3 regions of the Marinomonas sp. TI.3.20 genome follow, and region 2 is predicted to be linked to each of the others. Evidence: predicted binding sites of a transcription regulator. Region 2 holds the regulator's gene; each other region holds the start of a gene.
The links. Region 2 encodes PhoB, which activates phosphate uptake and scavenging genes when phosphate is short. Its sites were predicted from a motif close to TGTCATANNNNTGTCANA; they were not measured.
Positions count from the first base shown of each region.

Region 1: a site for PhoB is predicted at 1,756-1,773, ahead of V6259_RS05870 (PhoX family protein). Genes of this name have one in related genera too.
Region 3: a site for PhoB is predicted at 1,685-1,702, ahead of V6259_RS13525 (inorganic phosphate transporter). Genes of this name have one in related genera too.

Region 1 is NZ_JBAKAS010000004.1:15,642-18,881, reverse strand. It holds gene V6259_RS05870 (PhoX family protein) at 1-1,658, opposite strand, end outside; gene V6259_RS05865 (CLCA_X family protein) at 1,892-2,635, shown strand; gene umuD (translesion error-prone DNA polymerase V autoproteolytic subunit) at 2,750-3,196, shown strand; gene umuC (translesion error-prone DNA polymerase V subunit UmuC) at 3,196-3,240, shown strand, end outside.
Region 2 is NZ_JBAKAS010000001.1:106,574-109,813, reverse strand. It holds gene phoR (phosphate regulon sensor histidine kinase PhoR) at 1-1,323, opposite strand, end outside; gene phoB (phosphate regulon transcriptional regulator PhoB) at 1,328-2,023, opposite strand; gene ubiA (4-hydroxybenzoate octaprenyltransferase) at 2,108-2,962, opposite strand; gene V6259_RS00485 (chorismate--pyruvate lyase family protein) at 2,959-3,240, opposite strand, start outside.
Region 3 is NZ_JBAKAS010000013.1:80,707-83,946, forward strand. It holds gene V6259_RS13510 (sarcosine oxidase subunit alpha family protein) at 1-139, shown strand, start outside; gene V6259_RS13515 (sarcosine oxidase subunit gamma) at 132-764, shown strand; gene purU (formyltetrahydrofolate deformylase) at 766-1,632, shown strand; gene V6259_RS13525 (inorganic phosphate transporter) at 1,889-3,240, shown strand, end outside.

The sequences.
Region 1 (3,240 bases), on a different contig from region 2:
ACGTTATACGCCCACAAGAAGTTATTCACGTGATTGCCGCTGTCTTCACCGATAAATAAGGTGCGCAATGCTTCAGAATACTTAAGGTTATCTGGGTTGGAAATGCGGTCTGCATGCGCCGTGTTACCAAGTGCATCAGGCACCACTAGGTCTTCACCGATCAAGTTCGCTGGCGCTTCCATACGAACCGATACCCATTCGCTGTCAATGGCGTGGCCATGATTGTCTTTTTGACCACCGGTTAGTGTGTGTTCATAAACCGCACCGGCTTTTGGGCCTTCTACATGAATGTCTGTACTGCCATCTGTCATGGTTTTGTAGATGTAAGACATCGCCGAGTAGGCTTTTTTATCTTTGATGTTAACGGTCGTGCCTTCCATTTTAGTGAAGCCTAGAGACGCGCCAATCAAAGCCGCATAGCGGTGAGTTTCTAGGAAAGCGGCTTCTTTTTCCATGCCAGGTTTCAATTTTACCCAGTTGGTTTTTCCGCTGTAGCCAATCTTGGTGAAGCTGGCGTCTTTAGGGTCTTTTTTATGGATTTCCATGATGTCGCTTGATTTGATACCGGCGTCTACAAGACGTTGGATTTCGTCGCTGTTTGCTTCGCCGAGCTTGATCCACGTTAGGTTGCCTGCGCCCGGTCCTTTGCCAGACGTTTGATGCCATTTTGCGGCGTACAATGTACCGGCTGACAGGTCGCGTGGTTTGTCCGCAATAAACATAAACAAGCCGCTGTTGGTGAAATCGTCACCCATCAATACGGTGCGCTCATCTGGCATGACTTGCACAAGCTCGTGAGAAAGTCGTCCCATGCAGTAATGCTTTATGACAGAGCCAGTACCGTCTTTATTAACGGTAACTTCTGGCATATGGCCGTAGTTGTAAGGTTTGGCTTTGTTTTCATCGCCAAATAAATTTTTGCTGTAGGCTTTGAATTGTTTGTTATCTGGGTCTGAAGCATCTGGCTGATATTCTTCACTGGAAAGGTGGGTGCCCCAAGGAGACAAGCTCGCCCCACAGGTGATCCACAAACCGCCAACGTTTGAAGTGTCTACGTTGTGGTATTTAACCAGCTTTAGTTCACCGGTTTCTGGATTTTGATCCAAGGTCAGGATGGCAACAGGAGAAGGTAGGCGACCGTACATTTCATTGCCAGCGCCATCGCGACTGGTGTATTCAAACTGCACCACGGCAAAAACGTGGTTGCCGTATACGCCAGCGACCTTTGCGTCTTTAACGGTCAGTAGGCTAGAACCATCGGGACAGTCAGAGAAGAACTGACGATTATTAAAAGTAGGATCTGTAATGGGTTTATTATTGATATCATAATAACCACCCGCAACGAGTGTATTGCCCTGACCATCTGGCACGCGGTCACCCGATACAAAGAAAGCGTGATAATCCAATTTCACTAAGCGGCTAGAGCCATCTTCAAATTTCAACTGCATGGCGGCGTTGGTGTAAGCGGTGGCCATGGCAGCGGGATTACTAAGAGAGGGCGCTGTCATAGGAACAAAGCTGACGGAAGATAAAGGCGCCTCTGTCATGTTTTCTGCAAACGCTTTCGCGCTAAACATGCCACCAGCTAGTGGTAGCAATGGCGCGCCAGCCATAAAGCTCAGCATTCGGCGACGGGTGTTATCAATTGACTGACTCATGGTTATTATTCCTTTCTGTATTCAGGGTTTGCCCGTAATAAAGTAAAAAGCACAAAAGTAGTGGTTCATAACTGCCGGTGCAGTAAATCACGTCGGCCATGACGCTTTCGTGACAGCAAAATGATCTTTTTATGTCAGATCAATGAAATAGTCTGAGAGTTAGAAAAGAGAGAGGGCGCGCTAGGTGTGATAATCTAGCGGGATATATTTCATAATATGTTGGGTGTTTGTACATGAGTTCGGAGTTTGATCGGCCTAATTTTGTGATGATTCGTCGTCAATTTGATTTTCGTGGTATTGAAATGGGTCGCTGGGTAAAACCTGATGAGCGCGATCGAGCGGCAGTGAATTTTTATCAAGCGTTATGCGACTTGATGGACGTGCTGCAGGGGCCTGAAACACTGATTTCATTGCGTGGCACCCTAGGGCTTCAATTTGGTAAAGGTGGACGCCCCGGCGTGGCGGCCCATTATATGCCAGCCACACGGCAGTTAGCGTTAGCAAAAAATGCCGGAGCGGGTTCGCTCGCGCACGAGTGGTACCACGCATTCGATCATTATATGGGGGACAAAATGTTTCCTGTTTTGGGCGCGCAATCTTTTGCCTCATCCAACTGGTTAACCGCGACTAAGATGCAGCCTCATCCGCTAAACACACTATTAGAAAATTGCTTTAAAGTGATTATGCTCAATGCGCAGGGAACCGCGCCAAGTGCGCTGTTTGATGCTTCGAAACGAACAGACCAGACATTAAATATTGTCTATTACGCCAAGCCAGAAGAATTGTGCGCCAGAGCCTTTGAAGCCTTTATTGAAGATGAAAAGCCCCAAAGTCGTTTTCTTGTGAAAGGCAGTCGCTATTCAGACGAAGCCAAAGCCGGACTCTACCCACAAGGTGAGCAGCGTGAACACATAAGCGCTGCTTTTAAAGCCTATTTTTCAAGGCTTGGGGCTGCGCTACATCGACAACAGAGTTAATTGCGCCTCATTTCTCGCCGAAGCATCAGAAATCCTGCCTTTCACAAAAATTCGCTTGGTCTTTCGTCTTCTCTGAAACTATACTGTATATATATACAGTATTTAGGATGACCTATGCGTGTTTCTTATCTTGGTGTTTCAGAGTCTGCTTCTTTTATTGCTGGTAACAGTGTGCGAATTCCGCTTTATGTGGATTCTGTGTCGGCGGGTTTTCCATCGCCTGCTCAGGACTTTGTCGAAAAATCCTTAGACTTAAATGAGTTCTGTGTGGCTCACCCAACTGCGACGTTTTACGTGCGCGCTCAGGGGGATTCGATGATCGATGTGGGTATCCTGTCGGGCGATGTGTTAGTGGTGGATCGGTCGTTAACGGCGCGCCATGGGGATATTGTGATCGCGTGCATTCATGGGGAAATGACGGTAAAAATGCTGGAGTTAAAGCCAAACGTATTGCTTCGCCCAAAGAACAAGGCCTATAAGGCGATTCCTATTACCGAGGAATCCGAGCTGGAAATCTTTGGTGTGGTGGCGGGTGTGGTTCGTAAGTATGATCGTCATTAATGCAAACTGTCTTTGCGCTTGTCGATTGCAATAACTTCTACGCG
Region 2 (3,240 bases):
GACCGTAGTAGCCGAGTCCGTGGCCGGAATGCTGTCATTTCGTACGCGACTTGCCGGGAAGTGACAAGAGAATACACTGCCTCGGTTTGGTTCGCTGCGAATTTGCAATTTGGCATCATGATGCATTAATACATGTTTAGTGATGGCAAGACCTAACCCAGTACCGCCTGTTTTAGAGCTTCGCCCTTTGTCGACCCGAAAGAAACGCTCGGTTAGGCGTGGGATGTATCTTGGGTCGATACCAAGGCCATTGTCTTTCACAGAGAAGACGCCATTAAATTCGCTTGATTCCCATCTTACTAGGATATCTCCGCCATCAGGTGAGTACTTTATAGCGTTGACGACGAGGTTTGAAAAGGCGCTGTATAGTTCATTATAAGAGCCATAAAGACGTGCGCTGCTTGGTATGTCAAAACTTAGCTTATGTTGCTCTGTCAGTATAGGTGACGCCATTTTCTTAATCGCGGTAGTGAAATCCGTGACGGCGTACCATTTATCTTCTTCACCTTTTTCATTGCTCTCAAGACGAGATAGTAATAACAGGTCTTCGATTAAATGCTCCATTCGTACCGACTGCTCAGACATATTGGCAATGCCTTTTTGCATACTGGTTGGCAAATTGTCTTGAAACATTTCTAAGGTTTCTAGGTAGCCTTTAATAACGGTTAGCGGAGTTTTTAGTTCGTGAGAAGCATTGGCAACGAAGTCTTTACGCATTATTTCAAGTAAATGGAGACGAGTCACATCTCGAATAAAAATAAGGTGGTCATTTTTGTCATAGAGCGTTGTTTGGATTTCTAAATACACGCCTTCTTTAGCTGGCGACTTTATGATTAATGGTTCACCGAAGCGCTTTTGCGTGAAGTAGCGGAAAAAATCTGGATTTCTAACGATGTTCGTTATGGTCTGACCACGGTCAACAGGGCGCATTAAGCCAAAGAAGTGTGCCGCTGAGTTGTTCCACCATTCTAAATTACCTTCACTGTCAGCCATGATTACGCCTTCTTTTAGCGCGGCTGTTGAGTGTTCGATACGTGTTAGCGCTTGCTGCATGCGGCGCTTGGACTTGCGTTGTTTTTTCTGTAAGCGGTAAACCGCATCAAAAATATCGCCCCAAATACCAGACGCTTCTGGCGGCGGTGCTTTGCCAGAATAACGCAGCCAGTTATGGAATTGGTACAACTGATATAGCTGATGGTAGAGAGAACCCAGTAGGTATATGAGAACGACAAGAAGAGGGTGCTTAATAATAAAACCAATGACGATGCAAGCTGTTAACCCTAAGAGCCAGCGGATGACAGATTGTCGCCAAATAGTTTTCATAATATTAAGCCGTTCGTTTCGCAGAGAATCGGTAGCCCGTACCGCGTACGGTTTGAATTAACGAGTCGTGATCGGTGCCAATGGCTTTACGTAGGCGTCGAATATGAACATCGACCGTTCTTTCCTCTACGTAAACATTCCCTCCCCACACTTGATCAAGTAGCTGTGCTCTCGAATAAGCGCGCTCTTGGTGTGTCATTAGAAACTTTAGCAAACGATACTCCGTTGGCCCCATATCTAATGGTTTATTGCCAATGGTAACGCGTTGGCTAATAGGGTCTAGCATCAAACCGTCTATTTCAATAGGTTCATCCACACCTTGTGGTGTTGCACGACGCAATACGGCTTTTAAGCGAGCAACGAGTTCACGAGGTGAAAAAGGTTTGGTGATGTAATCATCTGCACCGACCTCAAGCCCTTGAATTTTATTGTCTTCTTCGCTCTTCGCCGTCAGCATAATAACGGGGATTTCCGCTGTCGTGCTGTCTTTCTTCAAACGACGTGTTAGCTCAATACCGCTACCACCAGGCATCATCCAATCACAAAGAATTAGATCTGGTCTATGGTCCACAATGATTTCGTGAGCTTGTTGGCTGTTTTCTGCTTCCATATATTCGTACCCTGCCATTTCTAGGGCAACCGCGATCATTTCACGGATGGAAGATTCATCATCAATTATTAATACTTTTTTACCAGTCACAGGATTCACCCTCGTTTCAGGAACGATTCCATTAAATCTGCTAAATGTGACAATTAGATTACACTGTCACATTTTTGCCATATTTTAAACTAAATAGTTAGCAGCTAAACCGATAAAGATGCAATAGCCGATACGGTTGTTATCTAGGAATGCATGGAAACAAGGTAGGCGTTCTCTGTTTTTTGCTTTTTTAAATTGCAGATAGAAGAGGCCAATAGCAACCAAGATAGACACAAAATAGGGCCACTGTAAGTGGGCAAGTGCGCCAATCCAAACCAGCAATGATAAGGTCAGTGCTTGTAAGCAAACAATGACGAGTAAGTCGTATTGAGCAAATAAGATTGCCGTAGATTTAACACCGATTTTTAGATCGTCTGGACGGTCTGTGATGGCGTAATAGGTATCGTATGCGATAGTCCACAGGCAGTTAGCTAGAAAGAGCATCCATAGTTGAGGATCGAGTAAATCGCCGCCTTGGGCACTGTAAGCCATAGGAATGGCCCAAGAAAACGCTAAACCAAGAAATAGCTGAGGAAGATTGGTATAGCGCTTCATAAATGGGTACAAAGCGGCTAAACCTAAGCCAACAAATGACAATAAAATAGTGCGTAAATCGGTACATAAGACAAGTAGGAAACTCAGTAGCACAAGAGCAAAGAATAGACCCAGAGCTTCTTTTTCTGTAACACGCCCAGAAGGCAGAGGGCGATTTTTTGTTCTCTCAACGTGACCATCAATTTTGCGATCGGCATAGTCATTAATAACGCAGCCAGCTGAGCGCATACTGAAAACACCCAAGACAAAAATAACAACAAGATGCCATTGCGGCCAGCCATCCGCCGCAAGCCAAAGAGCCCACAGTGTTGGCCACATTAAAAGCAAAGAGCCAATAGGACGGTTAAAGCGAGTGAGGTCAGCGTAGTCGTTTAATTTTGTCATAGTGATCCAAGAAGAGACTTAAAGTCGAGAATAGTATCAAAGAAAGCTTCATTGACTAATATACCAGGCCCATATTGTAAAAAAACAGAGCGTCTAGCCCAGACTTTTTTATGAATGCCGGGAAACAAGTTAGCAGGTAAATTGGCGATTTCTATTGTGCTACGAGACAGGCCAGGGTGGCGAAACAGATAGCCGCCTAGGGGTTTTTCTTTTAGCTGGCTGACTCTTCGCCAATGCCCTTTAAGAGATTGTGCGGGAATAATTGAGCGCCCATAGAT
Region 3 (3,240 bases), on a different contig from region 2:
CGCACTGGCGGTGATCAAAGAAGGTCACAGTCATAAAGGGGAAACCTTGTATTTTCCTCTAGCCGATGGCCGTGTTATCGAAGCAGAAATTTGTGATTATGTGTTTTACGACCCAAAAGGAGAGCGCCAAAATGTCTAATTTAACGACCTTTGACTTCTCAGCGCGCGCTGAAAATACGCAAGGTGCGACACGACGTGAAACCCCCTTGCATCATATTATCCACCCTAACGTAGAGACGGCGAAAGTGGCTTTCAACGAAGTGGCGTTTTGCGCACAACTGACGTTAAGAGGCAATCCTGACAGCGCAGATTTCTTAGCTGGTGTGGAAAAAGCCTTAGGAGTTGCTCTGCCGTTAACGCCATTAAGCAGTCATGCATCGGACAGTTATTATGTCTTCTGGATAGGCCCAAATGAATGGCTTATTTTAGCGCCAAATTTAGCACCAGCAGCGGTAGAAGCTTCGCTGCGTGCTGAGTTGACCGGTCATTTTGCGGTGGTTGATGTGTCAGGTGGTCAAACCTTGATGACGCTTTCAGGTGAGGCGATTCGCGAGGTGCTGCAAAAAAGTTGTGGTTATGATGTGGAAGCGTGTTTTCCTGTCGGTAAGGTGGTAACCACGCATTTTGCCAAGGCCACCGTTGTGCTTCATCACCAAATAGAAGGGACATATTTGATGGTGGTACGCCGCAGCTTCGCAGACTATGTCTGGCGTTGGCTAGCGGATGCATCAGCAGAATTCGGTCTTATGGTAAAAGGAGCTTAGTATGCCTCGATTATCTGGGAATTTTATTATTACTGCCAGCTGTGGAAGTGAAATCGGTACTGTAGATGTACTGACTCGTTTTCTGTTCGATAAATGTTGCTACGTGGTCGATGTTCAATCTTTTGATGATCAATTTAATCGTCGTTTCTTTATTCGAGCGGAATTTAAATTCCAGCCTGAAAACGAAGAAGCCTTGGTTGCTTTTCGTCAGGAATTTGATGATCGAGCTAAGTCCTTTGATATGAAATGGGACATGTTCGATGCGGCGACACGCCCTAAAGTATTGATCATGGTGTCGAAATACGCCCACTGTTTGAATGATTTACTTTATCGTTATCGCACGAATCAATTGAAAATTGATATCCCTGCGATTATCTCGAACCACCCTGATTTGGAAGAATTGGCGAAATGGCACGGTATTCCTTACTACCATTTCCCCATTACGGCAGAAACTAAGGTGGACCAAGAAAAGAAAGTGCGCCAGGTGATGAAAGAGACCGATTCAGAATTGGTGGTGTTAGCGCGATATATGCAGGTTTTATCACCGGATATGTGTGATTTTTTAGAGCATAAAGCAATTAATATACACCACTCTTTGTTGCCAGGTTTCAAAGGGGCCAAACCCTATCATCAGGCACATAATCGTGGTGTTAAATTAGTGGGCGCAACTGCCCACTATGTTAACAATGATTTGGATGAAGGCCCTATTATCGAACAAGTTGTTGAACCCGTGGATCATACTTATTACCCTGAGGATATGGTGGAAAGAGGGCAGGATGCAGAGTGTATTGCCTTGGCGCGAGCCGTTCAGCTGCACTGTGAGCGAAGAGTTTTCCCCAATGGTAATCGAACGGTCGTTTTTCGCTAGATTATCCTTTTAAATAAGTGCCTGAGAGGGCACTTTTTAAATGGATAATGGCTGACATAAAAATGTAATATTTCTAGGGTTTTTATATTATGTACCTCAGTGTAGAATGGCGCCGGAAAGCATTTCATGAAAGAAATGTGACAGGATGAACTAAGAGCCAAATTCTAATATTGCTAAGGTAGGCATTTCTCTTTTTGCTATATTGGGTTCAGTGAAAAGCGGTTTGGTATAGATTAATCAGTAAAGATGAGCCTCTATGGATCTTACAAATAACCCGAAAGAAGAAACTACCCTATGGGGTGGAAACGAACTAATTCGTGTCTTGATAGCCTTGGCTTTCATTTTCGTCGCTGGCTTTTATGCTTCATGGCAAGGCATTGGCGTTTCTAATCTTTCAATTCTAGCGATTGCTGCTGCGATTGGTGCTTATATGGCACTCAATATCGGCGCCAATGACGTTGCTAATAACGTTGGTCCAGCGGTTGGTTCTAAAGCTCTATCAATGACTGGGGCCATTTTAATTGCCGCATTATTTGAAGCGGCAGGTGCACTGATTGCTGGTGGTAGTGTTGTTGGCACCATAAAAAAAGGCATTATCAATCCAGATGCGATCGCCAACGCAGAGACATTTATTTGGATCATGATGGCCGCTCTTCTTGCTGGCGCAATTTGGCTTAACCTAGCGACATATTTAGGCGCTCCAGTGTCAACAACACACTCTATCGTTGGTGGTGTGTTAGGGGCTGGTATTGCGGCTGGTGGCTGGGATATAGCGAACTGGAGTCAGCTTCTTGCTATTGTCGCAAGTTGGGTTATTTCCCCTGTTTTAGGGGGGGTGATTGCGGCGCTATTTCTCATTTATATTAAGCGCTCCATTACTTACAAAAATGACATGATTGCTGCGGCCCAAAAGACGGTGCCTTTATTGGTCGCTCTTATGGTTTGGGCTTTTTCTACGTATCTAATTCTTAAAGGTCTTAAGCACCTTTGGAAGCTGGATATCATGACAGCGGGATTAATTGGTTTTGCAATTGCATTGACGGCTTATTTCCTAGTCCGTCCTATGGTTAATAAAACCGCAGCCTCTTTGAAAAATAACAAAGATGCGGTGAATAGTTTATTTACTATTCCATTGATTGTTTCTGCCGCGCTACTAAGTTTTGCACACGGTGCAAATGATGTAGCTAACTCGATTGGGCCTTTGGCTGCCATTAATGACGCATTAATGACTGGGGCTGTTTCGAGCACCGCACCGATTCCTCTTTGGATCATGGCTGTTGGTGGTATTGGTATTGCAATTGGCTTGGCTTTGTTTGGCCCTAAACTCATTAAAACAGTGGGTTCTGAAATTACCGAGCTTGATAAAACTCGCGCTTTTTGTGTCGCGATGGCGGCATCTATTACGGTTATCATTGCGTCGCAACTGGGTCTTCCAGTCAGTTCAACGCATATCGCAGTTGGTGGTATTTTTGGTGTAGGCTTCCTACGTGAGTACTTGAAAGAGTCTTATGAAAAGAAAATTGCAGCGATTATTAAGCATTCTCAAAAAGCAGGTCTTGGTATTGAAGAAACGCAATTATTTGTGAAACGCTTTACTGAGGCCGACGT